DNA from 3 places in the Bradyrhizobium sp. 63_E2_N1_3 genome. Region 2 is predicted to be linked to each of the others. Evidence: riboswitches for the same ligand, from Rfam matches in the RefSeq annotation. Region 2 holds a riboswitch; each other region holds the start of a gene.
The links. Region 2 has a riboswitch for cobalamin ahead of AB7531_RS30550 (TonB-dependent receptor). Riboswitches for the same ligand answer to the same signal wherever they lie in the genome.
Positions count from the first base shown of each region.

Region 1 (10,444 bases), 1.9 Mb from region 2:
AGAACATCTCCCGCGCCCGGTCCGAATCCGGCTTGATCTTCGAGTTCGGGATACCGCTCAGATAGTAGCGGCCGAGCGCGACGAAGGCGTTGGCCACGACCTGCGCCTGCGGCGCCGACGGGCTGTCCTCGGCATGCGCATTGGCGATGCGGCTGAAATATTCGAAGGCGCGCACATCGTCCTGGGCGACGCCGTCGCCGTTGGCATACATGCGGCCGAGCTTGAACTGAGCGCCGGGATGACCGCCTTCGGCGGCATATTGCAGGGCGCTGAGCGAGGTTTCCTGGGGCGTGGTCGCCGGTGCCGCCACCTTGCTGCGCACGGCACCCGCGGCGCCCGGCAAGGCGGTCACGACCGGGAGGGCCGCGTCCTTGCTGGCCGAACCGTCAAAGGCGAGCGCCGGCGCGGCCAGCGCACCGACCCCCAACACAAACGCAACTATGGCACGCCTAGATGTCCGCATAGCACTGTTTCTCGTGCGCGCCGCCCGGATGGGTTACTGCCCCACCGACCGCTGGTCCAACCTGCTGAGCATACTTCCAGAGCGCACCCGACGTGTGGTTAGTCGCGCGAGCGCTCCATTTGGTCTTGCGCTGGGCGAGCTCTTGGTCGCTCAATTTTACGTTAAGGGTACCTACGACCGCGTCGATCTCGATGATGTCGCCATCCTCGAGCAGCCCGATCGGGCCGCCGATGGCGGCTTCCGGCCCGACATGGCCGATGCAGAAGCCGCGGGTGGCGCCGGAGAAGCGGCCGTCGGTGATGAGCGCGATCTTACCGCCCATGCCCTGGCCCGTCAGCGCCGCGGTGGTCTGGAGCATTTCCCGCATGCCGGGACCGCCCTTGGGGCCCTCGTAGCGGATCACGATGACTTCGCCTTCCCTGTAGGTGCGGTTCTGGACGGCCTCGAAGGCGTCCTCCTCCCGGTCGAAGCATCGCGCCGGACCGGTGAACCTCAGGTTAGACATTCCCGCGACTTTCACGATCGCACCTTCTGGCGCCAGATTGCCCTTCAGACCAACCACACCACCGGTGACGGTGATCGGCTTGTCTGCCGGGTGCACCACATCCTGGTGCGGATTCCACTTAACGCTTTTGAGGTTTTCGGCGATCGTTCGACCGGTGACCGTAATGCAGTCGCCGTGGAGAAATCCGTTGTCGAGCAGCGTCTTCATCAGAAGCGGTATGCCACCTACTTCAAACATGTCTTTGGCGACATAACGGCCACCCGGCTTCAAATCCGCGACATATGGTGTCTTTTTGAAGATTTCGGCGACGTCGAACAGGTCGAACTTAATGCCGCACTCATGCGCGATCGCCGGCAGGTGCAGCGCAGCATTGGTCGAGCCGCCGGACGCCGCGACCACGGCGGCGGCGTTCTCCAGCGCCTTCCGTGTCACGATGTCGCGCGGCCGGAGGTTGGAGGCGATCAGGTCCATGACCTTCTCGCCCGCGGTCATGCAGAAAGCGTCGCGGATTTCATACGGTGCCGGGGCGCCGGCCGAGTACGGCAGCGCCAGGCCGATCGCCTCGGAGACGGTCGCCATGGTGTTGGCGGTGAACTGTGCGCCGCAGGCGCCCGCCGAGGGGCACGCCACGCGCTCGATCTCGTCGAGGTCCTCGTCCGACATGGCGCCGACCGAGTGCTTGCCGACCGCCTCGAACATGTCCTGCACGGTGACCTGCTGTCCCCGGAAATTGCCGGGCAGGATCGAGCCGCCGTAAATGAAGATCGAGGGCACGTTGAGACGGACCATCGCCATCATCATGCCCGGCAGCGACTTGTCGCAACCGGCAAGGCCCACGAGCGCATCATAGGCGTGGCCGCGCACGGTCAGCTCGACGGAATCGGCGATGCACTCGCGCGACGGCAGCGACGAGCGCATGCCGTCATGGCCCATGGCGATGCCGTCGGTGACGGTGATGGTGCAGAATTCACGGGGGGTGCCGCCGGCGGATGCCACGCCCTTTTTCACCGCCTGGGCCTGGCGCATCAGGGAGATGTTGCAGGGGGCGGCCTCGTTCCAGCAGGAGGCGACGCCGACGAAGGGCTGGTGGATCTGGTCGGTGGTCAGACCCATGGCGTAGAAGTAGGACCGGTGCGGCGCGCGCGTCGGGCCTTCCGTCACGTGACGGCTCGGCAGCCTCTGCTTGATGTCGGTCTTTGCGTCCATCGCAAACCAGTTTCCCCGGCCAACCTTTTCAGACCCGAAAAATCAGAGCCAAGATTTGAATCGACCTTGGGATTTCCCGTCCTTCGAAGACCGCCGATGCCCTTCAAACTTTAGAGCGATTTTATTCATGTTCGGGTGTGGCTAAAAAGCGGCGCTGATGCGAACGGACGGAGATAAGGGTTTAATCCAAGATGGGTGTTGCAGAGACAGCACAAACGTTACCGGAAAGACACGGGTTGGCTTACTGCGATACCCTCGTGATTATGACAATCCACAACTTTAGATTTCAAATCTGTTTCGGCGCACCCCAGCGCGGGTCTCAGGAACGGAGTGTGCCTCACCTGAGTCGCGGCGGCCCGCAGTACCAACACCGTCATCCTGAGGCGGGACTGATGAGCGCCAAGCGCCCAGCTCAATCCGTCAGGTCGAGCCGCATGAACTGGTTGTGCGGGCTCGCCTCATAGTCGGCGAACGGCGCGCAGGAGACGAAACCGGCGCTGCGGTAGAGCGAGATGGCGGGCGCGTGCAGGGCTGCCGTGCCGGTCTCCAGGCTGAGGTGCACGTAACCCCGCCTGCGGGCTTCGGCGATGATATGGCTCAGCAGTGCGCGCCCTACCCCGGTGCCCCGTGCAGCGGGAGCGGCACGCATCGACTTCACCTCGCCATGCGTATGATCCAGCTCCTTCAGCGCACCGAACCCGAGCAGGACATCGTCCTGCCAAGCCGTCCAGAAGGTCACGGAGGCAGCCGAAAGGCCGGTGGCATCGAGAGCGAAGGCGCGCTCGGCCATGACGCTGCGCAGCTCCTCGAGATGATGTGCCAACAAGTCGGCGACATAGGGCGCCGTCGGATCGTCTCGTCGGATCTCCACCTCATCCCCCTGCAGTCGTACGCGTGCCACCGTTTAGCACAGGTGGCACGCCCGCGGCATAGTCATGATCGGTGCTATTCCCAAGTCAGCGCACCACCATTCTGGTATTCGATGACGCGGGTCTCGAAGAAGTTCTTCTCCTTCTTCAGATCCATTGCCTCGGACATCCACGGGAACGGGTTCTCGACCTCGGCGAACACCGGAGCGAGCCCGATCTGCGCACAGCGCCGGTTGGCGATGAAGTGCATGTACTGCTCGCACAGCGCAGCATTCAGGCCGAGGAAGCCGCGCGGCATCGTGTCCCGTCCGTAGGCGGCCTCCAATTCGGCTGCGTCGCGGATCATGCCGCGGATCTCGTCCTGGAACGCTGCCGTCCACAGATGTGGGTTCTCGATCTTGATCTGGTTGATCACGTCGATGCCGAAGTTGAGATGGATGCTCTCGTCGCGCAGGATGTATTGATACTGCTCGGCGATGCCGACCATCTTGTTGCGGCGGCCGAGCGACAGGATCTGCGCGAAGCCGGTGTAGAACCACATGCCCTCGAACACGACGTAGAAGGCGACGAGATCGCGCAGGAAGGCGCGGTCGCTATCCGGCGTCCCCGTCTGGAACGATGGATCGTCCAGGTGCTGCGTGTGCTTGAGCGCCCAGGCCGCCTTGTCCGTGATCGACGGCACCTCGCGGTACATGTTGAACAGCTCGCCTTCGTCGAGGCCGAGGCTTTCCACGATATACTGAAAGGTGTGGGTGTGAACCGCCTCCTCGAAGGCCTGCCGAAGGAGGTACTGCCTGCACTCCGGATTGGTGAGGTGACGGTAGATCGCCAGCACGATGTTGTTGGCGACCAGCGATTCGGAAGCCGCGAAGAATCCGAGATTGCGCTTGATCGCGCGCCGCTCGTCCTCGGTCAGCCCGTCCCGCGACTTCCATAGCGCGATGTCGGCCTGCATCGAAACTTCGGTCGGCATCCAGTGATTGTTGCAGCCTGAGAGATACTTCTCCCAGGCCCATTTGTACTTCAGCGGAAGCAGCTGGTTGACGTCGGCGCGGCAGTTGATCATCCGCTTCTCGTCGACGGAGACGCGGCCGCCGGCGCGGTCGATCGCACCTAGGCCGGTCGGGTCGGCCGGCTCGAGCTTGAGCTGGGTCTGCGGACGCAGTGCGGTGGCGAGACTTGAGACGGCAGGAGCGGCCGCTGTGGTTTCGGTATCGGACCAGTCGAGCATCGTCATCTCCTCACTGGCACGCTTCGCATTCGGGATCGTCGATCCGGCAGGCCTTGATGCCGTCGAGGTCCGGCGTTGCTGCGGTCGGCATCATGATCGGCGCGTGCGACACTGCCACTGACGCGGACACCGCATTGAGCTTTCCGTCAGTGCCCTTCAGCGTCGATTTCTCGACATGCGTGGCGCTGCGGGAGCGCAGGTAATAGGTCGTCTTCAACCCGCGTCGCCAGGCCAGCCGGTAGAGCGCATCGAGCTTCTTGCCGGAGGGATTGGCGATGTAGAGGTTGAGCGACTGCGACTGGTCGATCCATTTCTGCCGGCGCGCGGCCGCCTCGATCAGCCAGGCGCTGTCGATCTCGAAGGCGGTGGCGTAGAGCGCCTTCAGATCGTCAGGAACGCGGTCGATCTGGCCGACGCTGCCGTCGAAATATTTGAGGTCGGAGACCATGACCTCGTCCCAAAGCCCCCTCGCCTTGAGGTCGCGGACCAGGAACTCGTTCACGACCGTGAAGTCCCCGGACATGTTCGATTTCACGAACAGGTTCTGATAGTTCGGCTCGATCGACTGCGAGACGCCGCAGATGTTGGAGATCGTCGCCGTTGGCGCGATCGCCATGACGTTCGAGTTGCGCATGCCGCTGGACGTGACCTTCTTGCGGAGGCCGTCCCAGTCGAGCGTTGCGGAGCGATCGACGTCGAGACCACCGCGCGCGTCGGCGAGAAGCTGGATGGAGTCGAGCGGCAAGACGCCCTTCGACCACAGCGAGCCCTCGAAGCTCGGATAGCGTCCGCGCTCCGCGGCGAGATCGGACGACGCTTCGATCGCGTGGAACGAGATTGCCTCCATGCTGGTGTCGGCAAACGCCACGGCCGCGTCGGACGCGGTCGGAATGCGCTGGACCTGAAGCGCTTCCTGAAAGCCCATCAGGCCGAGCCCGACGGGACGATGACGCATGTTGGAGCGGCGCGCTTCGGGGATCGTGTAGAAATTGATGTCGATGACGTTGTCGAGCATCCGGACGGCGGTGGTCACCGTCCGCTTCAGCTTGGCCTGGTCGACACCATCAGGCCCGACATGGTTGAGCATGTTGACGGAGCCGAGATTGCAGACCGCGACCTCGTCGCCCGAGGTGTTCAGCGTGATCTCGGTGCAGAGGTTCGAGGAATGGATCACGCCCGCGTGGCGTTGCGGCGAACGCAGATTGCAGGGGTCCTTGAAGGTGATCCAGGGATGACCGGTCTCAAACAGCATGGTCAACATGCGACGCCAGAGGTCGCTCGCGCGCACGGTCTTGAAGACGCGCATGCCGCCGGCCTTCGCCCTGGCCTCATAGGCCTCGTAAGCCGTCTTGAACGCCTCGCCATAGAGATCGTGCAAATCGGGCGTCTCGTCAGGCGAGAACAGCGTCCATTCGCCATCGGCATCGACGCGCTGCATGAACAGGTCCGGCACCCAATTGGCGGTGTTCATGTCGTGGGTGCGGCGGCGGTCGTCACCGGTGTTCTTGCGCAGGTCGAGGAATTCCTCGATATCGACGTGCCATGTCTCCAGATAGGCGCAGACGGCGCCCTTGCGCTTACCGCCCTGGTTGACGGCAATCGCGGTGTCGTTGGCGACCTTCAGGAATGGGATGATGCCCTGGCTTTCGCCGTTGGTGCCCTTGATGTGGGCGCCGAGGCCACGAACCGGGGTCCAGTCGTTGCCGAGACCGCCGGAATATTTTGCGAGCAGCGCATTGTCCTTGATTGACTTGAAGATGCCGTCGAGGTCGTCCGACACTGTGGTCAGGAAGCAGGACGACAATTGCGGACGCAGCGTACCCGAATTGAACAGCGTCGGCGTCGAGGCCATGAAGTCGAACGATGACAGCAGATCGTAGAACTCGATCGCCTTGGCCTCGCGATCGATTTCGCGCACCGCCAAGCCCATCGCGACACGCATGAAGAAGGCCTGCGGCAATTCGATCCGCTTGCCTCGGACGTGCAGGAAGTAGCGGTCGTAGAGCGTCTGAAGACCGAGGAACTGGAAGTTCAGGTCGCGTTCCGGCTTCAACGCGGCCGCGATCCGGCCAAGGTCGAAGCGGGCGAGTTCAGGATCGAGCAGTTCGGCGGCGATGCCGGTCTTCAGATAGGCCGGGAAGTATTCGACGTAGCGCATCGTCATGTCGGCCTGCGAGGCGGACGTCGGCACGCCATGGACGTAGGACAGCACCTCGCCGCGGAGCTTGTCCAGCAGCAGGCGCGCACTGACATAAGCATAATTCGGCTCCTGCTCGACCAGCGTGCGTGCGGCCATGATCGAGGCCAGCGCCAGTTCGTCCTGGCTGATGCCGTCGTAGAGATTGCGGGTGGTCTCGGTGAGCACGGGTGCCGCGGAGACGCCGTCGAGACCGGCGCAGGCTTCGCCGATAATCAGCGCAAGCCGCTTGGTGTCGAGACCAACGCGCGAACCGTCGGCGAGCGTGACATGAAGGACCGGCGCGACAGCGGGCGTCGCTTCCGCGGCCGCCTCCTCGGCGCGCTGGCGCGACCGCTCCTCGCGGTACAGCACATAGGCGCGTGCGACCTTGTGGTGCTCGCTCCGCATCAAGGCGAGCTCGACCTGGTCCTGCACGTCCTCGATATGGAAGGTGCGTCCCTCGCCTGCCCGCCGCATCAGCGCAGCGACGACTTCGGCCGTGAGCTGCTCCACGCTCTCATGGACGCGACGCGAGGCGACCGCGCTGGTGCCTTCGACCGCAAGGAAAGCCTTGGTCATGGCGACCGCGATCTTGGCGGAATCGAACGGCGAGACCTTGCCGTTGCGACGGATGATCTGCATAGCCGGCTCGCTCGAAGCAGGCGCAAGCGATTGTGGACGCAAATGAACGATGGGTGCGGAGGCGGTGTCCGCGTCGTGCAGGTTCAGTGACATCAATGGGCCCCGTGATGCGCGCGTTGTGTTTGAACGGGGCTGTAAGGAAGGACGCTGCAGAAACGCCGGCAGCAGAGTTGCCGGGCGGTGCATGCAAGCGACCGCCGGACACCCCGCCCGTGGACGTTCAGATTGTCGCGGCAGGTCTCCTGGCTCGCAGGTCGTCGCCCACTTCCCGTCTTCCCGGCGCGAAAGGCGCCAGTGACGATTGTTCGGAAGCAGCTCGCTGCTGACAGTTGCGGGGGCAGCGCCGGAATTCCGCGCTCTCGCGCGGTTCACCGGCTTCCCTCTTAGCCACTAAATCTTGCGATCCAGCGGAACCGTGACGCCCACATGTGGTGACATATGCAGCCGGGTGTCAACGATTCGTTGCGGGTCATGAGCCCTGTGCCCTGTGGAATGCGGGAATTCGCACTTGGATCGCGCCTCAGCTTGGCGCGCTATGAGGTCCGCATCCCGACTGCAAGATCACACAGTCCGGCGCGACGCTGCCGCTGCATGTCGCCTCGCAGCCGCTCACCAGCGACGCCACTCTCGCTTCCAGCACACGCAGCTCCGCAATTTTCGCCCTGATCGCACCGAGGTGCTTCGCCGCAAAGGTCCTCGTTTCGCTGCACGGCGCGCATCGCTGGCCGGCGAGCCAGACCGCGCTGGTCAGCCCGGTGCGCGTCACGATGACGGCGGTGAAGGCGCCCACGCCGCCCAGGAACGGCATGGACGCCCGATGCTATTCGGACGAAAGGTGATAGCCGCGATCGCGATAGTCGAAATCGACGAGCTCGCAGATCCGGGCCGATGGATCGGCGGGCGCCGCATAATAAGCCCTGATCTCCTTGATGCGACCGCTCGCCCCTTCGAACGCGTACCATTCGTCGCCGCGAAGCGCCGTGCCCTGCTTGCGCTTCCAGTGCGTCCATTCGATCACGGCTTCCGGCGACGTCGACGAGCAAAGAATCTTTTCGATCGTCCATTGCGACCCGAGATTCTCGACGCACCAGATCCATTTGCGCGCGATGGTATCGGCGCCACGCCATGGAATGTCCGGCAAGCCGGACGGGAAGTAGTGAACCGCGTCCGCCGTGAAGCAGGCCATCAAGGCATCGTAGTCGGCGGCGTTGCAGGCGTCGAAATAGCGACGGATCGTCGCCTCCATGGCGGCGGGCGATGTCTTGCTCATGTCAGGCTCCCGCCCGGATCGTCGTGGCCCTCGCCGGATCCGCACCGGCCTTTTTCCAAGCCTCAAAGTCGGCGCGCACGGCGGGTGTGGGCGGATAGACGCCGTAGAGCGGCTCGCCGGCACTGATACGATACGACAGGTACTTCTCGAGCTGGTCCCGCCTCTCGCAGAGGTCGGCCATTTCGGCGGCCAAATGCCGTGGCACGACCGTGATGCCGTCACCGTCACCGACGATGATGTCGCCCGGGTAGACCGCCACGTCGGCGCAGGCGATCGGGATATTCAGGTCCGCGACGCGATGATAGGACAACCGCGTCGATGCGGTGACCTGCCGCGCATAGGCCGGGAAATCGAGCCGCGCCAGCTCCTGGCCGTCACGAAACGCGCCATCGGTGACGATCGCGGCTGCGCCGCGCACCTTCATCCGCGTCGGCAGCATGGCGCCCGCCGATGCTGCGCGTGGATCGTTGCGGCTGTCGATCACCAGGACATGGCCGGGCGGAATGTTCTCGACCGCTTCCCATTGCAGATTGTCCGCGTTCGGATACGGCGTGAGTGTCTCTATGGTATCGAGATCCTCTCGCGCCGGGATCATCCGCATGGTGAAAGCTTCACCGGCGAAGCGGACCGCGTCCTTGTTCATCGGCACCAGCCCGACCAGAAAGCACTGGCGCAGGCCTTTCTTGAACAGCTCGGTGGTCAGCGAACCCGAGGAGACATCCTTCAGCCGGCGGATGACAGACGGATCCAGGGGACTAAGCTTCGTCTTTGGTTCGTACATGGCCATCCTCCCTCAGCGGCGCTTTCCGACCTCGTGGACGTCACGGGCCCAGGCGCGCGCCTGCTCCGACAGGCTGAAGCCGAGGCCCGGCCGGTTCGGCACGATCATGCGGCCGTTCACGACCTCGAGCTTTTCGTTGAACATCGCCTCCGACCACTCGAAATGCTCGACCCAGGGCTCCCGGGCATAGGCCGCGGTCAGGTGCAGATGGATCTCCATGCAATAGTGCGGCGCGAGCTGGAGCTTCTTGTGGTCGGCGAGCGCGAGGATCTTGAGGAACGGCGTGATGCCGCCGACGCGCGGCGCATCCGGCTGGATGAAATCGACCGAATTGTTGCGGATCAGCTCGTAATGCTCGTCGATGCTGGTCAACATCTCGCCGGTCGCAATCGGGGTCGCAAGCTCGGCTGCCAGCGCCGCATGACCTTCGTAGTCGTAGGCGTCGAGCGGCTCCTCGATCCAGGTCAGGTTAAATTGCTCGGCGATGCGGCCGAAGCGCAGAGCCGTGGTGCGGTCCCATTGCTGGTTGGCGTCGATCGCCAGCGGAACGTCGCCGATGTGGTTGCGAACCGCCTCGATGCGCTTGAGGTCGACCATCGGGTCGGGCTGGCCGACCTTCAGCTTGATGGCGCCGATGCCCCTGTCGAGCGCCATGCTGACGCGCTCCTTCACCTCCTCGATCGGCATCGAAAGGTATCCGCCGGAGGTGTTGTAGCAGCGCACGGAGTCACGATGGGCACCGAGCAGCTTTGCCAGCGGCAGCTTGGCGCGCTTGGCCTTGAGATCCCACAGCGCGATGTCGAAGGCGGCGATGGCCTGCGTGGACATGCCGCTGCGGCCGACCGAGGCGCCGGCCCAGACGAGCTTGTCCCACAGACGCGCGATGTCGCTCGGATCCTCGCCGATCAGCTCGCCGGCGATCTCCCTGGCGTGCGCAAACTGCCCCGGACCACCGGCGCGCTTCGAATAGCTGTAGCCGATGCCGCTGTGGCCGTTCTCGGTCTCGATCTCGGCAAACAGGAAGGCGATCTCGGTGAGGGGTTTTTGCCGGCCGGTGAGAACCTTGGCATCGCTGATCGCCTGGGCGAGCGGCAGGAAGACGAGCGACGTCCTCACCCATGCGATCCGGTCCGTCGTCGCTTCCCCGGCTGCGAGCCCTGCCGCGAGCGGGTTGGCGATAATGCGCGTGTTGATCTGGTAGTTCATGGCTTTCTCCTATCGAGGTGGATTTGCGGGAAATGATGTCATTCGGCAGCGACCGACGCGGAGCGGATCAGCCCGCTGCCTTCGCGAATGAC
Region 1 covers NZ_CP197235.1:4,426,536-4,436,979, reverse strand. Annotated here, with positions in the region: gene AB7531_RS21075 (tetratricopeptide repeat protein) at 1-463, opposite strand, end outside; gene ilvD (dihydroxy-acid dehydratase) at 450-2,174, opposite strand; gene AB7531_RS21065 (GNAT family N-acetyltransferase) at 2,587-3,045, opposite strand; gene AB7531_RS21060 (ribonucleotide-diphosphate reductase subunit beta) at 3,120-4,274, opposite strand; gene AB7531_RS21055 (ribonucleoside-diphosphate reductase subunit alpha) at 4,285-7,188, opposite strand; cobalamin riboswitch at 7,311-7,528, opposite strand; gene AB7531_RS21050 (hypothetical protein) at 7,616-7,903, opposite strand; gene AB7531_RS21045 (nuclear transport factor 2 family protein) at 7,916-8,365, opposite strand; gene AB7531_RS21040 (ribonuclease activity regulator RraA) at 8,367-9,146, opposite strand; gene AB7531_RS21035 (L-talarate/galactarate dehydratase) at 9,159-10,352, opposite strand; gene AB7531_RS21030 (MFS transporter) at 10,391-10,444, opposite strand, start outside.
Region 1: it holds a riboswitch for cobalamin, as region 2 does, so the genes downstream of both, AB7531_RS21055 (ribonucleoside-diphosphate reductase subunit alpha) here and AB7531_RS30550 (TonB-dependent receptor) in region 2, are expected to answer to the same signal.

Region 2 (10,444 bases):
GCCGCCGGCCTGCACCTTGGCCCCGCGCTGCACAGCGTCGGAGACCAGACCCTCCATCGCGTCGACGCGTCGCGGGTTCGCCAGCGGACCCATGCGGGTGTCCTTGTCGAGGCCGTTGCCGACCTCCAGGCTCTTGGCGGCGGCGACGAACTTGTCGACGAAGGGCTGATACACGCTCTCATGCACCAGGAAGCGCGTCGGCGAGACGCAGACCTGGCCGGCATTGCGGAACTTGTTGGCCGAGAGAATCTTGGCGGCGTTGTCGAGGTCCGCGTCCGCGAACACGATTGCCGGCGCGTGGCCGCCGAGCTCCATGGTGACACGCTTCATGTGCAGGCCGGCGAGTGCGGCCAGATGCTTGCCGACCGCGGTCGAGCCCGTAAAACTGATCTTGCGGATGATCGGGTGCGGAATGAGATATTCCGACACTTCCGACGGCACGCCGAACACCAGCTGGACGACGCCGGCCGGAATGCCCGCGTCGGCATAGGCGCGCACCAGCTCCATGCAGCTTGCCGGGGTTTCTTCCGGGCCCTTGACGATGATCGAGCAGCCGGCGGCAAGCGCGGCCGAGATCTTGCGGACCGCCTGGTTGATCGGGAAATTCCAGGGCGTGAATGCGGCGACCGGGCCGACCGGCTCCTTGGTCACGAGCTGGGAGACGTTGCCCATCCGCGGCGGCACGATGCGGCCATAGGCGCGGCGGGCTTCCTCGGAGAACCAGTCGATCAGGTCGCCGGCGAGCATGGTCTCGCCCTGGGCTTCCACGACCGGCTTGCCCTGCTCCATGGTCATCACGGGTGCGATCTCGGCGGCGCGCGAGCGGATGATGTCGGCGGCCTTGCGCATCAGCTTGTAGCGGTCGAACGGCGAGGTCTTGCGCCAGATCTCGAAGCCGGCCTTGGCGGCCTCCAGCGCGCGGTCGAGGTCCTGGCGCGAGGCGTGAGGGGTCTTGCCGATCGGCTGGCCGGTGGCGGGGTTGAGGATGTCCTCCGACTTGCCGGAAGTGCCGTCGGTCCACTCGCCGGCGATGAACATCTGAACTTTCGGGTACATCCCTGGTGTCTCCTGCATGATTTCGGCGGCGATCAGCATTGGCGCCCGGCCGCCTCATAAGTGAGCGCAGAGCTACACCGAAAGGCGGCCGGCGAAAAGAGATCAATGATGCCGCAGCAGCGCGAGGATGGTATGCGCAACAGACGACATGGCGTCGTCCCGATGCGGTTATTTTTCCGTCACACCAGGCTCGACTTGCCGCGGCTGAGCACCTCGCCCGCACCCTTGTCGCCGACGATCCTGCCCTGCTCGTACACCACGCGGCCCCGCGCGATGGTGGTGACAGGCCAGCCGGTGACGTCAAAGCCCTCCCACGGCGTATAGTCCGCGCCGTGGTGCAGGTCGGCCTGCTGAATCGTCTTTGTCAGCTTCGGATCCCACAGCGCGATATCGGCATCGAAGCCGACGCCGATCGAGCCCTTGCGCGGATAGAGCCCGTAGATCCGCGCATGATTGGTCGCGGTCAGCTCGACGAATTTCTGCAAGCTGATACGCCCCTTCGACACGCCCTCCGAGAACAGGATCGGCAGCCGGGTCTCGACGCCGGGGATGCCGTTCGGCACCCAGCGGAACGAGGTGCGGGAATTCGGCGTCAGCTTACCCTTGGGGTCGTCGTAGCGGAACGGGCAGTGATCGGACGAGAAGGTCTGGAACACGCCGGTGGTGATGCCTTCCCAGATCGCCTGCTGGCTTTCGGCATCGCGCGGCGGCGGCGAGCAGACATACTTTGCGCCTGACATGTCCATGTTCAGGCCTTTCATGTCGTCGGCCGTCAGCGTGATGTATTGCGGGCAGGTCTCGGCATGCACCGGCAGTCCGCGCTGCTGGGCCCAGCGCACCTGCTCCATCGCCTCGCGCCCGGAGACGTGCACGATCATGATGGGGACGCCGATCACCTCGGCATGGCTGATGGCGCGATGCGTCGCCTCGCGCTCGACGGCCTGCGGCCGCGAGGTGCCGTGATAATAGGGCGCGATATGGCCCTCGCGTTCGAGCTTCGCGGTGAGGAAGCGGATCGCGTCGTAACCCTCGCAATGGACCATGACCAGCGCCTCCTCGCGGCGCGCGACGTCGAACACTTCCAGCAGCTGCTTGTCGCTGAGCACGAGGTCGTCATAAGTCATGAACACCTTGAACGAGGTGTAGCCATCCTTGACGAGAGCCGGCAGCTCCTGCCCGAGTACGACTGCGGTGGGGTCGGAGATGATGAGGTGGAAGGCGGTATCGATGTAGCATTCGCCCTCGGCGAGCTTGCGGTAGTTCTCGACGCAGGTGCGCAGCGACGTCCCCTTCTCCTGGAGCGCGAAGGGCAGCACCATGGTGTTGCCGCCGGCCGCCGCCGCGCGCGTTGCCGAAGCAAAATCGTCGGCCATCACGACGTCGGGTCCGGAGGCCTGGGAGATGTGGACGTGGCTGTCGATCCCGCCCGGCAGCGCCAGCAGACCCGTCGCGTCGATCTCGCGCGCCGCACCTTCAATGCGGTCGGCGATGCTGACGATGCGCCCGTCGCGAATGCCGATATCGGCGCGAAACTCGTCGCTGGCCGTCACGATGGTGCCGCCGCGAATGGCGAGATCGAGCTGCGTCACAGGTGTCTCCGTCACTTGATGATCGCTGATGTCTGGAAGATCCGGCCCCACGCCGCAAGGGCCGCGATGTCGCCACCGGCGAGCTCGAGCGTCCGCCACAGCGTGACCGCGACCGAGTCCAGCACGGCGATGCCCAACTCCCGTTCGAGTGCGGCAGCCAGCGCGGCGCCGTCGAGATTGGTGCAGAGAATGACGACGGCATCGGCACCGTCCGCCGCGACCGCGCGGATCATGTCGGCGATCGTCGCGGGCGTGACCTCACCGAAGGAAAAATTATCGCGCAGGCCGAGATGCCGCTCGGCGTGAGGGGCGATCCCCTCCTCGGCCCAGCCATCGCCGATCCGCCGTTGCACGTCGTCCGTATAGGGTGAGACCAGGCCGACACGTCCGGCGCCGAGCGCGCGGACCGCGTCGATGCAGGCGAGCGTGGAGGTCGTCGCCGGGACATGGGTCCGCGCCGCGATCGCTTCGCACAGGCTCCGATCGCGGTCGATACCGAGCCAGCTTGCCGATGTGCCGTTCCAGGCAATGGCATCGACCTTGGCGTCCGCCAACAGATCCGCCACCGGCAGCATCACCGAGGCATCGAACTGGTTCAGCGCCGCGGCATCGAGCGCGATCTCGGTAACGCGGAAGCGCGAAAAATGAGCGGTGACGCCGGCCACGCCATGCAGCATGGAATTGGTGACGGGCTCCAGCACCGAGTTTGACGACGGGGTCATCATGCCGAGGCGCTTGCGCTGAATTGACATCGATCACGATCGCCCCATTGAGAGAGCGCACCGCTGCGCCCCCTCGGACGATCATCCGCGCCTGCCATCGCCCGCGCAACCCGCAATTTGCATGGCGCATATGATTTGCTCGATACGCAGCTCAAGCCGCGAACGTCGACCGCAAGCGCCGCCAGCCGATCACGATGCCGGTGACGGAAAATGCCAGCCCGAGCAAGCAGAGCCCGACGACCATGATATCGCGCAGACGCGGATGCGCCATGAGAACGGGAAAATCGAGCGTGTGAAGCGCGCCATAGAACCAGCGATAGGCCCGCCGCGAGGCATCCAGTCTTTGCAGCACGCGGCCGTCGGCACCGTCGATGTCGAACCAGAGGTCGCCGCATCGGGAGCGATAGACGGGCGCTCCGGGGACAGCCGAGTGCGCGGGATAGTCGTCATTGTCGGCAAGAACGGACGGGGCGCCACAGTCCGGCGCAAGGCGCGTCGTCAGGTCATGGACATCCTTCTCGCCGAGGAATGCCACCGGCCCGCTGCGGCTCGCCTCCGCCGTTTTGGTCAAGGTCTGACTGGCGAGGCCGATCCGGTCGCGCCGGTAGACGACACCGCTGACGGCGAACCATTCGACTTCGCGAGCCGACGGCTGACCGACCGGAGAGGCCGTCGTCCAGTCAGGCGTGGCATACACCACGCCCGCTTCGGTCGGGGTCAGCTCCCCACGCGAGAACAGCCGGCCGTGATCCATCGAGAGCCAGCCACTGAAACTCCAGGTCAGCACGAAAACGGTCGCGACGAGACCAATGATGTGATGCAGTGCGTGCCACCCGCGATAAGGCGACGAGACCCGACGCCCTCGAATCCTGATCCTGGTAATTCCGAGCACCGCGCCGAGCGTCGCGGCGATAAAAGCCACCAGCGACAATGTCGAGACCACCTGATCCCAAAGGGACCAGTTGCTCCTCAGGACCGTCGGATAGATCCAGTGCAGGACGCTGCCGGCCCAATTCCACCCGCGCTCGCTGCGGGTCGTATCCAGCACGACTTCGCCGGTGCGCGAGGAGACATAGGCCTCGGTTCCGGCCGCATCGCCAAGAGCGACGCGCAACAGAGGCCGGTGTCGATCAAAGCCGTTGGGTACGCTCCATTGATCATAATCCGCGCCCGAAATCATCGCCGCCCGCGCGGCATCGAGCCCGCGTTGCCGGGCATGATCCCGCGCGATACCGACCGCGACGTCGGCGGACGTCACCGATGCATCCCGTCCGTCGGAGGCATGGACCGCGCCCACACGCGACCGGTCCGACACGACATAGACCGGCCCGTCGCTCCGCTGGACCAGGCGAACGCGCGTGGCGTCCGCGATCTCGCTCGCGGCGACGGCATCCGCGACCGTAATCCTCACCTCTCCGCGATCAACCGGCGTAAGTCCGGAAAAGCGCTCCGCCTCCGTCAATGACGGAAACGGGACAAAGTGCATCACGATTCCGCTCGCGAACCACATCGCGAACAGCAGGCAGAACGCGATCCCGAGCCAGCGATGTAGCAGCACGATCGCGTTCATCATGTGGTCAGCGCCCTACCATTTGAACGCGGCCGAGAGCTCATAGGTCCTGGGCGCACCGAGCAGGATCTGGTCGGGATAGAACGGATCGCCCCAGATCGCGTAGCGCTTGTCGGTGATGTTGCGCACGCGGAAGCCCAGACGGGCCTGGTCGACCGCGTTGAACACCGTCTTCGGGATGTCGACGAAGGCGTAGACGTCGGCGACGGTGTAGGCCTTCATCGTCACGACGTTGGCATCGGTGTTGTAGCGGTCGCCGACATAGCGGCCCGTGATGCCGAGCTCCACCGGCCAGGGCGTGAAGAACCGGTACGACGCACCGGCATTGGCCACGACACGCGGCACGTTCGGCGGCGTGTTGCCGGAGAACGAACCACCGGCAAAATTGTAGTCGGCATAGCGTGCATCGACATAAGCGATGTTGCCCCAGAGCCGCAGGGGATCGATCGGGCGTACGGCCGCGGCGAGCTCGACGCCCTTCGACTCCTGCCGGCCTGCGATGTTGAGCTGCATGCCGCCGGCCGCTGCATAGACGTTCTTGCGCAGGATGTCGTAGGCCGAGAACGACCACTCCGCCCTGTTGTCCCAGAACAGGTGCTTGACGCCGGTCTCATAGGTGCGCGCGGTGGTCAGGTCGAGCGGCTGGGTCGGGCCGAGCAGGAAGATGTTGTTGGCCGAGATATCGGCGCCGGTCGCATACTGGCTGAAGAAGGTCAGGCCCGGAACGGCCTCCCAAGTGTAGCCGATACGCCCCGTCGTCGGGACCCAGGACGTCGAGAACGGGAAGTTCGCCTTTTCCAGCCCGGCGGAGTCGGTCGAGTTGCGGTCAAGCCCGATATGCTCGACGCGCAGGCCGCCGACCAGCGCGAAGGTTCGCGTGAGCTTCAGCCGGTCCTCGAACGACAGCGCTTCGTTGTCGATGCGCGCGGTCTGTTGCTGCGTCGTGAGCAGGCCGTAAAGGCCACGGTCGGGATTGACGAGCGAGACGTAATCGTCCGGGAAGTTGGCCGCGCCTGGCCTGACGAAATCGAGATAGCTGGACGAAAGTGTCGTGACCAGGCGGTTGTCGAAGCCTGCGATATTAGCGTCCCAAATCAGGTCGGTAATGTTGCCGACAAGGCGTTGGCTATGTGCAACATAGAAGCGCTCGCGATCGACCATGTTCGAGTTGGGCAGGCCCGTACTGGCATTGAAAGCCTCGATCTCGTTGTTGAACCAGGTACGCTCCGCGCCATAGGCATAGGCTTGGCTTTTCAGCGTCAGGTCAGGCGCCAGCTTCAGTTCGAAGCCGCCGCGCAGCCACACCTCTTGTGCCACGTTGCGGTTGTCGAGAACGTTGTAATTGGTGTTGAAGGTACGATCGTCGATCGTGATCGCACCGAGCTTCGTTTTGTTGAAGTTCGAGACGTAATTGCCCGAAACAATGCCGCTCGTCGCATGCGAGCCGCTGAAGGCGATCGGTACCAGCGGTGCGCCCCAATAGGCCTTCGAGCGATCTTCCCGGTACTCGATCGCGCCCCAGATCTTGAGGCTGTCGGAGATGCGGTAATTGAGCTGGCCAGACACATCCAACGTCTTGGTATTGGTGTCGTCGGCAAAGCCATTGAGCGAGGCGCGGCTGATGTCGAAGCGGTAGTCGAGCCCCTGCACGTTAGTGCTGCCGCCCGAGCCGTAATGGACGCCGAACGAGTTGAGCGAATCCCAGGAAAAGTCAGCTTCATTCCGGATCGGCCCGGTGTGTGGCTGCTTCGTGATCAAGTTGATTGCGCCACCGGCGGCACCTTCGCCCGACATCAGCGAGGCCGGACCTTTCAAAAATTCCACGGCTGCGAGATTGGCCGTATCCGTGATCCGCGAGGTCATGTTCTGCGGACCGATCTTGATGCCGTTGTAGAGCATGTTGATCTGGCTGTTGGTGAAGCCACGCATGGAGAAAGCCGCGGGCTCGGCCGGATTGTCGCCGGAGGTGACACCGACCGCGCCCTGCGCAACCTCCGACACGGTGCGATAGCCCTGCTCCCGCATGGTCGCGGCCGAGATGACTTCGACGGTCGCGGGTGTCTCCTGCACGGTCAGGCCGAGGCGCGAGGCGCTCTCGGCAACCACATTGGTGTTGAGCGGCGTCTGCGCCGCCGCGGTCGGCACGACGGGCTTGGCCGCGGCCGATGCGGCCGCTGGCCTGCGCGATGCTGCGCGGCGTGGGCTCTGCGCGTCCCGGGCCGCCGGCTTTGCCGGTTTGCGGGATTGGGCGGGCGACACCTCGACCGGCGGCAGCGGCTCGCGGGCCTGCTGCGCCACGGCGGCAGGCAGATCGAGGGTGGCAAATGACGTAAGCGCGGCGGAAGCGAGCAGGAAGCAACGCGGTCGTACAAGACGAATGGAAGACACAGTTCGGGACCTCGGTGTGACGTCAGTGGCACGTCACCGCGAACCAAGGTCCCATCTTCCGGCTTATGAGCCTTCCGATGAAGCCGAATGTCTGTACTCCCCGACCGACATCTTCGCGTGTGACCACGGCTGACGGCAGGTCTCCTGGCTCGCGGGTCAGTACCTTGCATCGCCTTCCCGGGACCGAGATACCCAGTGGCTCGTGACGCAAGATTCGCCGCTTACAGTTGCGGGGGCAGCCGCGGCATTGGGGACAAAATCCCCGCACCGCATTCCCTTTTCATCCCCACTCGGGGAAACCGTCAAAGCCATCTAGGATTACCGACAAGACAGAGTCAATGTGCCGGTGCGACGTTATTACCACAGCGACCAACTTCCCTGGAGATAGGCATGGAAGGCGAGACCTTCCTCTGGCTGATACGGCATGCGCCCGTCGACGGCGCCAAAGGGACGATCCACGCAGCCGACGCGCCCGCCGATCTCGGCGATCGCGTGCAGCTGGAGGCGTTGCGGCAGAGGCTTCCGCCAGATGCTGCGAGCTTGGCGAGCCCGGCGCGACGTACGGTTGAGACGGCGCGCGCGCTGGGACTCGAACCCGCGTTGGTGCCCGAATTCAGTGAGCAGGATTTTGGCGACTGGACCGGCCTGCGGCATGACGAGCTCGCGGCGACCGGCGGCGAGGCCTATGCGCAGTTCTGGAGCAATCCGGCGCGCGGCCGGCCGCCGGGCGGCGAAAGTTTTGAGGATCAGGTCGCGCGCGTCCGGCTGGGTCTCGCGCAAATCGGCGCCGGCTCAGCAACGCTCGTCGTGCACTCCGGCACGATCCGCGCCGCACTCTGCATTGCTCTGGATCTGACACCACAAGCGGCCCTGCGCTTCGTGATCGATCCGTTGTCACTGACCCGGATCGACCGGCTCGCCACCGGCTGGCGCGTCGTCGCGGTCAATCAGCGCGCGGCTTGAGCTGGATCAGGCCGGGCGATCCGGCACGTTGGCCTGCGCGAAGGTCGCCATGCCGTTGTGAAGGCTGCACGCGAGCCGCACCAGCGGCAGCGCGATGGCGGCACCCGATCCTTCGCCGAGCCTGAGATCGAGGCTGATCAACGGCTGCACGTTCAGCGCGCGCAGCACCAGCCGATGCCCCTGCTCCGCCGATTGATGCGACGGCAGCAGGAATGGCTGGCACGACGGGTTCAGCCGCACCGCCGCCAACGCGGCCACGGATACGATGAAGCCATCGATCAACACGGGAATGCGGGCTTGTGCAGCCGCAATGATGGCGCCGCAGATCGCCGAGATTTCGAGGCCGCCGACGGCGCACAGGATCTTTTCCGGCGAAGCACCTGCAACGCCATGCCGCACGATCGCAGCGTCGATCACGCGCGCCTTGTGCGCACGGCCGGCCGCATCGACGCCGGTACCGCTGCCCGCGATCTCCTCGGCACTGATGCCAAGCAGGCTCGCCGCAATCGCCGCCGACGTCGTGGTATTGCCGATGCCCATCTCGCCGAAGATCAGGAGATCGGGCCTGCCGGCGTCTGCGCGCGCGACTGCGCGCTGACCGGCTTCGAAGGCGAATGCCAGCTCCGTGGGGGTGAGCGCGGCTTCCACGCTGAAGTCGCGCGTGCCGCTGCGCGGCTTGTCGGTGACGATTCCTGCCATCTCCTCCTGTGCCAGCGTACCGGCGTCGACGACCTCAAGGTTTGAGCCAAGCTCACGCGCCAGCACCGAGATCGCGGCACCGCCCGAGGCAAAATTCGCCATCATCGCGATGGTCACTCCTTGCGGATAGGCCGACACGCCCTGCGCGACGATGCCGTGATCGCCGGCGAAGACGATGATCGGCACCCGCGCGGCACGCGGCTGCTCGGTCGCCTGCAGGCCCGCAAGCTCGACCGCAAGCTGCTCCAGCCGGCCGAGCGCGCCAGCCGGCTTCGTCAGTTGCGCCTGACGCGCGAGCGCCGCCTCGCGATGGACAGCGGAGACATCGGGGCATTTCCGGGTGACCCATTCAGGGAGCATGCTGCCTCGCTTACGGCCTGCGCTTGAGAATGTAGCTGTCCATGATCCAGCCGTGCCGCTCGCGCGCATCCTGTCGCGCGGCGATGATGTGCGGGCCGATCTCGGCCAGAACGCCCGACATGACGATCTGATCGGGCATGCCGAGATAAGCGCCCCACCAGATGTGCAGCCCCGCAGGATCGAGCGACTGGAACGCCGTGCCGCCGTCGAGCATCACCACCACGGTATCGACGCCTTGCGGCCAGCCGCCCTCGCGCAAGCGGCGCCCCGTCGTGACGAGGAAGGGTTCGCCGATGTCGTTGAGCGGCAGCGCATGCGCCGCGCACAGCGCCTGGATCGAGGTGATGCCGGGCACAACTTCGATATCAGGCAAGGGATCGAGCCGCCGCGCAATGCGCAGCGAGGAATCGTAGAGCGAAGGATCGCCCCAGATCAGCAGCGCGACCTTGCCATCATCACCGAGATGGCTGGCGATCGTCTGCGACCAGGCCGCGGCCACGGCCTCGTGCCAATCGTCCACGCCCTTGTGATAATCCGCTTCACCGGCATCGCGCACGGGAAGATCGAACTCGGCAATGCGCGTCGTTTGATTGGTGAGCACATCCGCGCAGATCGTCCGCCTGAGATCTGCGAGATCGGACTTCGCCGTCCCCTTGCGCGGGATCAGGATGAGATCGGCCGCGTTGATGGCTTGAACGGCGGCGCGCGTGAGCTGCTCGGGATCGCCGCAACCGATGCCTATCAGGGAGAGCGTGAGCATCGTGAGTGCGAAGGGCGGCCATCACGGCCGCCCGTTCGCTTGTCTCTCTCAAGCCGCGTTATGCAAACGCGGGGTAACGAGGCCGGGCGCGGTGACGCCGCGCAGCGACTTCGCCAGCGCCAGCACACCGAGGTCGGCCAGCGGCTCGATCACGATGACGAGCGCGTAGGAGGCCGCGAAGGTCGCGATGTTGACGAGGTTGGTCGCACCGAAGCCCGAGCCATAGAGCGCCCAGAACGCGACCCAGGCGATGACGCCGGCCTGATACGTGGTCGAAAGCGCCAGCGCCTGGCGATACCTGAGATCGACATAGGCGGTGTTGCGGGCAATGATCCGC
Region 2 covers NZ_CP197235.1:6,372,120-6,382,563, forward strand. Annotated here, with positions in the region: gene AB7531_RS30530 (NAD-dependent succinate-semialdehyde dehydrogenase) at 1-1,056, opposite strand, end outside; gene hydA (dihydropyrimidinase) at 1,236-2,645, opposite strand; gene AB7531_RS30540 (maleate cis-trans isomerase family protein) at 2,657-3,397, opposite strand; gene AB7531_RS30545 (PepSY domain-containing protein) at 3,519-4,940, opposite strand; gene AB7531_RS30550 (TonB-dependent receptor) at 4,953-7,325, opposite strand; cobalamin riboswitch at 7,443-7,644, opposite strand; gene AB7531_RS30555 (histidine phosphatase family protein) at 7,716-8,288, shown strand; gene cobT (nicotinate-nucleotide--dimethylbenzimidazole phosphoribosyltransferase) at 8,295-9,347, opposite strand; gene cobF (precorrin-6A synthase (deacetylating)) at 9,358-10,107, opposite strand; gene AB7531_RS30570 (energy-coupling factor ABC transporter permease) at 10,156-10,444, opposite strand, start outside.

Region 3 (10,444 bases), 240 kb from region 2:
GTAACGCCGGAACGCCACTGCTCCCTAGGCTTCAGGTTGACGATCGTCTCAAACATCTCTGTCGGGGCGGGATCGGTCGCAGTGGCGGCTCGTCCCGCCTTGCCATAGACCGAAGCGACCTCCGGGAACGACTTGATGATGCGGTCCTGCATCTGCATCAGCTCGGCCGCCTTGGTGACCGAAATGCCGGGCAGCGTCGTTGGCATGTAGAGCAGCGTTCCCTCATTCAGCGCCGGCATGAACTCGGTGCCGAGCTGGCGCGCCGGCCAGATCGTCACCGCAAGCACGACGAGCGAAGCCAGGATGACCGGCGTCTTGGCGCGCAGAACCCCCTTGATCACGGGACGGTAGACCCAGATCAGGAAGCGGTTGATGACGTTCCTGCTCTCCGGGACGATCCTGCCGCGGACGAAGATCACCATCAGCGCCGGCACCAGGGTGACGGACAGCAACGCCGCGGCGGCCATCGAGAAGGTCTTCGTGAACGCCAGCGGGCTGAACAATCGGCCCTCCTGCGATTCCAGCGTGAAGATCGGCATGAACGACACGGTGATGATCAACAGGCTGAAGAAGAGCGCGGGGCCGACCTCGGATGCCGCGTCGATCAGAACCTGCACGCGTGACTGATCGGGCCCCGCCCGTTCGAGGTGCTTGTGTGCGTTCTCGATCATGACGATGGCGGCGTCCACCATGGCGCCGATCGCAATCGCGATGCCACCCAGGCTCATGATGTTCGATCCCAGCCCGAGCAGCTTCATGGCGCCAAACGCCATCAACACGCCGACCGGCAACATCAGGATCGCGACGAGTGCGCTGCGGACATGCAGCAGGAACACGATGCAGACGAGCCCGACGACGATGCTCTCCTCGAACAGGGTATGCTTGAGGGTATCGATCGCCGCGTAGATCAGGTTCGACCGGTCGTAGACCGGCACGATCTCGACCGATTTCGGCAGGCTGCTCGCGATCTCCCTGAAGCGCTTCTTGACGTTTTCGATGACGTCGAGGGCGTTGACGCCGAACCGCTGCAGCACGATGCCGCTTGCGACCTCGCCCTCGCCGTTCAATTCGGCGATGCCGCGCCGCTCGTCGGGCCCGAGCTCGACGTTGGCGACGTCCCGCAGCAGCACCGGCGTGCCGTTGCTCGTCTTCAGCACGATGTTGCCGAGATCGTTGATGCTCTTGATGTAGCCCTTGCCGCGGATGACGTATTCGAACTCGGAGAGCTCGACGGTGCGGCCGCCGACGTCGGCGTTGCTGGCGCGGATCGCCTCACGTATTTTTTGCATGCTGATGCCGCGGTCGCGCATCCGCTGCGGGTCGAGGACCACGTTGTACTGCTTGACGAAGCCGCCGACGCTGGCGACCTCGGCGACGCCTTCGGCCTTGGCCAGCGCGAACTTCAGATTCCAGTCCTGGATCGTGCGCGTGTCCGCCAGGTTCAATTCCTTCGATATGACGGCGTATTGGTAGACCCAGCCGACGCCGGTCGCGTCGGGCCCGATGGTCGGGGTGACGCCGGCGGGAAGCCTGGACGCCGCGCCGTTCAGGAATTCCATGACGCGCGACCGCGCCCAATAGATGTCGGTGCCGTCCTCGAAGATCACATAGACGAAGGAGACGCCGAAGAACGAGAAGCCGCGTACGACCTTCGATTTCGGCACGGTGAGCATCGCCGTCGTCAGCGGATAGGTGACCTGATCCTCGATCACCTGCGGCGCCTGGCCGGGATACTCGGTGTAGACGATGACCTGCGTATCCGAGAGGTCCGGGATCGCATCCAGCGGAAGGTGAACCAGGGCATAGAGGCCGGCGGCGGCCGCGAAGCCGGCGCCGAACAGCACGAGCAGCAGATTGCGCGCCGACCAGGCGATGATGCGGGCGATCATTTGTGATCTCCCGTTGCATTGCCAGGGCCGGCGTCGGTGGCCTGGGATGCCGCCTCGCCAAACCCCTTCAGCGCGGCCTTCAGGTTGCTTTCCGCATCGATCAGGAAGTTGGCGGAGGTCACCACCGCCTCGCCGTCCGCGAGACCATGGCGCACCTCGACATAGCCGCCGCCGCGACGGCCGAGCTTGACTTCCCGCGGCTCGAAACGCCCTTCCCCCTTGTCGACGAGCACGGCCTGCCGGCTGCCGGTGTCGAGCACCGCGCTGTCCTGTATCGCCAGGACGGGCGCGGCATCGGCCGTGTCGATGTCGGCATCGACGTACATGTCGGGCAGCAGCACCGCGTCCGGATTGGCGAGCTCGATCCTGATGCGAACGGTGCGCGTGTCGCGGTTCACCTGCGGATAGACGACGGCGATGGTCCCGGTGAAGGTCCGGCCGGGGAAACTGCGCGCGCGCACCGCGACTGACTGCCCCACCGCGATGTTGCCGAGATCGCGCTCGGCCACGTCGACCAGCGCCCAGACCACCGAGGTGTCCGCGATCCGGAACAGAACGTCGCCGGGATTGGCCCGCATCCCTTCGATCGCATTGCGTTCGAGCACGACCCCGTCGCGCGGCGCAGACCAGCGTATGGCGACGGGCGCGGTGTGCGTCTTGTCCATCTCCGCAATGACGGACTCGGGAACGTCGAGATTGACCAGCCGCTGTCGCGAGCCGCGGCCGTACATCTCGACACCGCCGACCGTCTTGGAGGTGATCGTCGCAAGATATTCCGCCGCTGCGGACGCCACCGCCGAACTGTAGATTTCCATCAGCGGCTGGCCGGCCTTCACGCGCGTGCCGGTGGTCACGTCGGCGACCTTCTGCACGAAGCTTTCGGCGCGCATCGCGATCACCGACACGCGGCGTTCATCGAGCTGGATCGTGCCGGGCGCCTTCACCGAGACCCGGATCGAGCGCCGCGTGACGGGCTCGGACTTCACGCCCGCGCGCTGGATCTTGCCGGGCGACAGCTTCACCGTGCCGTCGTCGGTGTCGTCGCCTTCGTAAACGGCGACATAGTCCATCCCCATCGGATCCTTCTTTGGGACGGGCGACGTGTCGGGCAGCCCCATCGGATTGCGGTAGTAGAGGATTTTTCGCGGCGAAGCCGCTTGCGCCTTCGGTAGCGCCGGCGCGACGGCCGCTCCATCGTCGTCGTAGACCGGCAGATAGTCCCGCCCGCGGTCGTCCTTCTTCGGACCCGCAGACCAGAGCGACGCGCCGCTTGGATCGCGGTAGTAGAGCGGAGTTCGCTCCGCGGCGGCCGCAGCCGATGATATGTCGGCCTCAGCGAGCCAGCCCGCACCGTTCGAATGCCAGTAGTAGCCGGCCAGGACCAGGCCGCCGCCCAGCGCAAGTGCCGTCAGGAGACGCAGCGTTTTCATGTCGTGTATCCGCGCACCCGGGAGCGCGCGTCCGTGTGAAGGAAAAGGGGGAATGTCGGGCGCTGCCGGGCAGCGCCCGAACGCTCACTTGACCGCCGTGACGATCACCTTGCCGGTGACGGTCTCCGGTTCGCCCTGCACCTTCACGGACAGCGTCATCTGGTAGCGGCCAGCCATCGGCAGGTCCGTCTTGAAGGCGTACACACCAGGCTCCCTGGACGGCAGCGGCGCGACCGCCGATTCCATCTCGGCCATCCCGTCCGGGGCCATGTCGAGGCGGGTCTTGAAGATGACTGCGTCCGGTATCGGCTTGCCGGACTGCTTGTTCGTCAGGCGAACGGCGAGCGTGACGTCTTCGCCCTTCCTCATCTGCGGAGTGACGGGCTCGAAGGCGTAGTCGCCCGCGCCCGCCATCGCGGCTGAAGCGGCAAGCGAAAGGGTGGCGGCGAGAGCCGCGGTGCGGATTTTGGAAAGCATTGTCTTGTCCTCATGAATTGATCTTTCGCCGTGGCGCGTGAAGCGCGCACGTCAGTCGTCGTCGCGAGCAGGCATGCCGCTCGCGTCTCGGGCTTTGCGAGATCAGATTCGAGGAGGTCGGAAAGGAGGACTGCCGCCGCGGAAGGAAACGACCTGATCCGGGGGAATAGCCAACGTGCTGGCCATGACGGCGAGACGCTCGAACGCCACGGGCCTGACATCACCGAGCGCGATGATCCCACCGACGCAGCAGAAGCCCATCCCGCACTTGTAGCCGCCGCTATGGGAGCCTGTTCCCTTCATGTCGGGACAACAATCGTCCATCGACATGTCGGCGTCGCCGCTCATGTGCATGGCCGTCTGCATGCCATCCGACGACATTGCGAGGTTCGCCGCGGACGCGCCAACCGGCAGCATCGCCAAGGATATGGCGATGGCGACTGCCAGGATGGTACGGACGAACTGCATCAATATCGACTTACTTTGTCAGGCCGGAACTCGGCCTCAGTAGCATATTCGGGCACCAAAGGCAGTCATTGATCGTGGTCAAGCGTTCGTTACCCAGGCTGGTCCGGAGGCCGGGTTGGACGTTTCGACGCGGTCCTTCGGACTATCGTGCAAAACAGCAACACAAGGCCACCATCGACCGACCAGCCCGTCCAGCAGCCCGCGCGGATGTTGACGCGCTCATCCCCTGATGCCAGTTTCGTGATCGGTAGTGTCCGCAAGGACTCTTCAAGGGAATGCGGTGCGTCCACCTCAGTGGGCAATTCCGCGGCTGCCCCCGCAACTGTAGGCGGATAGTCGACGACCAAACAAACCACTGGAGCCCCGCTTGGGCCTCTGGGAAGGTGGTCGAAGGCGATGACCCGCGAGCCAGGAAACCTGCTGCCAGCCATGGTCACGCGCGAACGCATTGGGCGGGGTGCCCTGATGTCGGACAAGTAGCCGGTGCATCCGCCGCCTGGGGCGAAGGTGGATGACTAAGGCAACCGCGGTGACGGTTTGTTTGCGTCGCCGCAGAGCGTTGTTGTGCAACATTTTCATTTCCGTGCTGGCGCAAGGCCAGCGTTATCGCGTGCTTTCCTGATTACTCTGCTCTCGTCGGTGTCCTTGTCGTCCGCGGCGCTCGCGCAAAGCGCGGCGCAGGACAACCGCTCCCGGGAGGTCGGCCCGGTGATCGTGTCGCCGCCTGCGCCGCGACAGGCTCCTGCCGTCAGCCCCGGCACTCAGAAGCAGCGCGCCGCCCGGCGCGCCGCGGGACGCAATCGTGGCGCCCCTGCTGTCGCCGTTCCGGCCACGCAAGCTCCGAGCGGCCCGGTGCAGACGCCGCTCAACACGGCAGCCGTCACCGATGTCGGCTCCCGGCTCGGCATCACGGCGCGCGAGATGCCGGCGACCGTCGAGGTCATCAGTCAGCGGACGATGCAGGACCTGGGCATCCGGACCACGACCGACGTCGCCAAGGCTGCAGTCGGCGTCACCGGCGGCGATGCGCCCGGCGCGCCCGCCATCTTCTCGATGCGTGGCTTTTCCGGCGACCAGATCTCCACGCTCTACAACGGCATCCCGATCGGGCCGTCGACCATGACCGGCCGTCCCATGGACGTGGCTGGCCTCCAGCAGGTCGAGATCATCAAGGGACCGGACTCGCTGGTGGCGGGCCTCGGTGCGACCGGCGGCGCCATCAACTACGTGAACAAGGCGCCGCACACCGGACCAATCGTCAACGACGCCTTCACCTCCTACGATTCCTTCAACGGCTATCGCGCCGGTTACGGATCGGGCGGCAGCACGCTGATCAACGGCCTCGACTACCGCTTCGATATCAGCCATTTCAACAACAAGGGCTTTATCGACGACACCTATTCGAAGCTCAGCAACGTCTCGGGCCAGCTGAACTATCGCGTCAACGAGAACCTGAAGATCTGGGGCGCAACCGAATACAGGCAGGACAACGACCGCTTCTACTGGGGGACGCCGCTGGTGCCGGCGAACGCGCCGGGCATCGTGCCGACGTACGGCATCGTGTCCGGCGTCTGGAGCAACTATTACCTCGGCGGCGGCACGCCGGTCCCGGTCACCATCGACGCGCGCACGCTGACCACGAACTACAACGTGCTCGACAATCACAGCGGCGCCAACGAGCTCTGGCTGCGCAGCGGCTTTCAATGGGACATCACCAACAACATCTCGCTGAAAAGCCAAGTCTACGGCTATGACGCCCACCGGCACTGGTTCAACAACGAGATCTCGTCGTTCGACCAGACCGTAGGCAATTTCGCAGGCGCGCAGAGCATCTACCGCGAGCGCCTGGCGCTCGATCACGCGCAGCGGCTCTACGGCAACATCACCGACCTCACCGTCAATTCCAACGTCGCCGGAATGGACAATCGCTTCGTCGCCACCGTGGCGGCGAGCAGCAACCAGTTCAACGTCTCGCAGGACACGTTGTTCTTCAATGACTACGTCGATCTCCTCAATCCGGACCGCGGCCTCTACGGCCCGCGCAGCGACGAGAAGATCTACACCCATCTCGACACCACCTCGCTGTCGTTCGAGGACCGGCTCAAGCTGACCTCGACCTTCGCGCTGATCGGCGGCATCCGTTTTGAGAATATCGAGCTGTCGCGGACCCGCTTCGACGAGACTGGCCTCCTGAAAGCCAGCTATCCTTTCTCGAAGACGTTCAATCCGGTCACCGGACGCATCGGCTACACCTGGGACATCGCGCCCGGCGTGATGCTTTACGGCCAGTACGCGACGGCGGCGGACCCGACGGTCGCGAACATCTTCATCCTCAGGCCCACGACGCCGCTGCTGCTCACGACGTCGCGAACCTACGAGACCGGCGTGAAGCTGCTGTCGGCCGACAAGCGCGCGGAGGCCACGCTCTCGGCCTTCGACATCGAGCGCAAGAACGTCTACGTCCCCGAAAGCGGCATCCTCTTCAACGTCGCCGGCAAGATGGCCTCCAAGGGCGTCGAGATTGCCGCCGCGGTCAATCCGGTCGCGGGCCTGAAACTATGGGGCAACGTCGCCTTCGTGCAGTCGCGCTTCATCGACTTCACCTATGTCGACGGCAATGGCGACTTCCAGTCCTATTCGGGCAAGACGCCGCCCAACGTTCCCAACTTCATCGCCAACGCCGGCGCCTCCTATCGCTTCGACACGAAGCTGCCGGTGGAGATCGGCGGCCTCGTCCGTCACGTCGGCGACCGCTTCAACTTCCAGGACAATCTGGTCACGATGGACGCCTACACGATCTTCGACGCATACGCGTTCGTCGATATTCCAAAAGCCTATTTCCCGGGCGTCGACCAGACCCGGATCAGCTTTCGCGTGAGGAACCTGACCAACAAGCTCTACGCGGCCTGGGGCGATCCGGGTTACACCGACCAGATCATCCTGGGCGCGCCGCGCAGCTACGAGGTCGCGGCTTCGTTCAAGTGGTAGTCGCGGATCACCTCGTCCGCGCCGTGGCGGGAGGTGTCACGCGACAGTAGGACGCAATCGCAAATCGATTGCGCCGTTGAAGCCGCGGGTCTCGAGAGCTATCGATCAACGAAACCTCGCTTCCATCGGGAGGAACGCATGAGCACCATCACCGGCGGTTGTCACTGTGGCGCAATCCGCTATCAGGTCGAGGGCGAAGCGATCGTGCACGCGCTGTGTCACTGCCGCGATTGCAGGCTTCACGCGGGCGCTCCCGTCGTCGGCTGGACGATGTACGCGGACGATGCCGTCAAGGTGACCAAGGGCGAGCCCAAGGTGTATCACTCCTCGGAACATGCCTGGCGGCACTTTTGCGGCGACTGCGGAACCGGCCTGTTTTATGTCAATGCCGACATGTTACCCGGGGTCATCGACGTCCAGAGCGCGACCTACGACGATCCCGATGCCGTACCGGCGACGATGCACATCCAGGTCGCAGAGCGCCTTCGATGGATGGAGCGCGCGCACGAACTGCCGACATTCGACCGCTATCCTCCGCCACCGTAGCGGCGCGCGCGAAGCGTTCGCCGTCTGGATGGAACCGCACAAACACCATCTTGCAACGGCCGGACGATCTCACGTAGATTGATCGGCGTGGGGACGAAGCAGACTCCCCGTGAGACCTCGGTCCAAGCTCTGCGCAGCACGCCATTCGTGGAGCTTGCGCATGGATACCGAACGCCACCCTCCTCTCCGCCCTACCGTTGCCATCCTCTCCCGCGGCGACGCTGCCGCGCGCCGGGACACGACGGCACAAAACAGCCGCTTCGTCCGCGTTTTCGAAGCACTCGCCGCGGTCGGCATCGAAGCCCGGCCGGTGATCTACGACGAGATCTTCGCCGACGCCGTCCGCGATCAACTGCTCGCCGTCGATGGCGTGCTCGTCTGGGTCGATCCGATCCATCAGGGCAAGACGCGCGAGGCCCTCGACCCGCTGCTTCGCGACGTTGCGGCGCAAGGGCCATGGGTGAGCGCACATCCCGACGTGATCCTGAAGATGGGCGTCAAGGACGTGCTCTACCGAACGCGTCATCTCGGCTGGGGAGCCGACACGCATCGCTATGACACCGCCGCAAGCTTCCGCGCCGAATTTCCTTCGCGCCTTCAGGCGAACGGTCCGCGCGTGCTCAAGCAAAATCGCGGCAATGGTGGCCAAGGGGTGTGGAAGGTGGAGGCCCTGCCCAACGCGGACGCCATGGTTCGCGTGCTGCATGCCCAACGCGGCAGTCTACCCGAGGACATGCCGCTCGATGCCTTGCTCGCCCGCTGCGAACCGTATTTCGGATGGGGCGGCTGCATCATCGACCAGGCGTTCCAACCCCGCCTGCCCGACGGCATGATCCGCTGCTACATGAGCGGCGCTGAGGTCGTGGGCTTCGGGCATCAATTGATCAAGGCGCTGATCCCGCCGCCGGAAGGCCCCGACGCACCTGAGGCGCAGCCGGGCCCACGGATCATGCACGGACCCGATGCTCCGCAATTCCAGGCGCTCCGAAGATCGATGGAGGACGAATGGACGCCGCAGCTGATGGACACGCTCGGCATCGACGAACCGTCGCTGCCGGTGATCTGGGACGCCGACTTCCTGTACGGGCCCCGCGACGCCGCCGGTACCGACACCTACGTCCTGTGCGAAATCAACGCGAGCTCATGCTTTGCGATTCCCGACGACGCGCCGGCGGCAATCGCCCGAACGGTGAAGCACCGCTTGCTCCGGACTCAAGCAGTGCGTTCGGGCGCATAACCGGCGGCCCGGCTTCGACACCCTAATGCGCAGCGCAGCGGCAGCTTTCATAGGCGACGGGATCGTGGCTGTTGACGATGCTCACGCGGTCGCCGTGGTTCAGCTTCAGCGCGCGCAGCCGCGCCTGGTTGGCGATCCGCATCTTGCGATCCATGTCGCCGCGGCGCTGGAAATAGCCGAGCATGAGCGGCACGTGCGGCGACGCGTCGAGCTGGCCGTGGTGGAAATAGCTGTCGCCGGCATGCAGCAGCCATTTCTCGCCTGATCGCACCGCGATGCCGCAATGGCCGAGTGTGTGGCCGGCGAGCGGGATCATCAGGATGTCGGCTTCCTTGTCGCCGAGCGCGCGCACGCCCTTGAAGCCGAACCAGTCCTCGCCGGCCTCGCCATAGAATGTCCAGCCCGGCCCATGGCTCCACTGCCCCGTGACATAACGCCCTTCGGGCGGCGCGGGCTTGCGCAGCACCGCCATGTCGTATTCGGCGCGGTGGACGTGGATCGCGGCATGGGGAAAGTCCGGCACGCCGCCGGCGTGGTCGCGGTCGAGATGCGTCAGCAGCACGTGGCGCACATCGCTGGGCGAGTAGCCGAGCGCCTTCACCTGCTCGACCGCCGTCTCCGCCGGATCCAGCCTCGGCGCGGTCTGGCGCAGCCATCGGCCCCCGAGCCGATCGGGCGTTGCGATATCGCCGAGACCGATGCCGGTGTCGACCAGAGCGAGTCCGTCCCTCGTCTCGACCAGCAGGCAATGGCAGACCAGGCGGGCGCGCTGGAACAGGCCGCCCGTGCCGTTCACAAGGCGGCGGCCCATGGGGCACATCGTGCCGGTGTTGAGGTGCTGGATCTTCATGGCGCGTTCCTGCTGTTGTGAGCAGGGCGTTCTTGCCACCGGGCGATCTATAGGTAAAATATTGAATATTGATACTATCTCTAGGCATATCCTATGGACATCCGCGAGCTTCGCTACTTCGCAGCCGTGTACCGCGAGCGCAATCTGACCGCGGCGGCGCGGGCTTGCTTCGTGTCGCAGCCGTCGATCTCGACCGCGATCACCCATCTGGAGGCCGAGCTCGGCACCACCCTGTTCATCCGGCACAAGAAGGGCGTCGCGCCGACCGCCTCAGCCGAGCAGTTTCATGCGCTGGCCCGCCGCATCATCGACGAGGCGGACGCCGCACGCAGCCTGTTCAGGAAGCCGAATACGAAGACCACCGTCACGCTGGGACTGATGCGCACGCTCGACATACCCCGAACGATCGCGCTGCTGAAGCCGCTGACGGCGCGCACCGACATCGCGCTCCGCCTCGTCGGCAGCGACGAGCGCGCCGATGCGCGCATCATCTCGAAGAGCATGCTCCGCGCCGACGAGCATTTCGTCGCGCTGTGGAGCGAGCGCTATGTCGCCGCAC
Region 3 covers NZ_CP197235.1:6,607,348-6,617,791, forward strand. Annotated here, with positions in the region: gene AB7531_RS31540 (efflux RND transporter permease subunit) at 1-1,889, opposite strand, end outside; gene AB7531_RS31545 (efflux RND transporter periplasmic adaptor subunit) at 1,886-3,319, opposite strand; gene AB7531_RS31550 (FixH family protein) at 3,404-3,796, opposite strand; gene AB7531_RS31555 (hypothetical protein) at 3,899-4,264, opposite strand; cobalamin riboswitch at 4,496-4,703, shown strand; gene AB7531_RS31560 (TonB-dependent receptor) at 4,904-7,252, shown strand; gene AB7531_RS31565 (GFA family protein) at 7,391-7,798, shown strand; gene AB7531_RS31570 (Cj0069 family protein) at 7,959-9,035, shown strand; gene AB7531_RS31575 (MBL fold metallo-hydrolase) at 9,058-9,885, opposite strand; gene AB7531_RS31580 (LysR family transcriptional regulator) at 9,979-10,444, shown strand, end outside.
Region 3: it holds a riboswitch for cobalamin, as region 2 does, so the genes downstream of both, AB7531_RS31560 (TonB-dependent receptor) here and AB7531_RS30550 (TonB-dependent receptor) in region 2, are expected to answer to the same signal.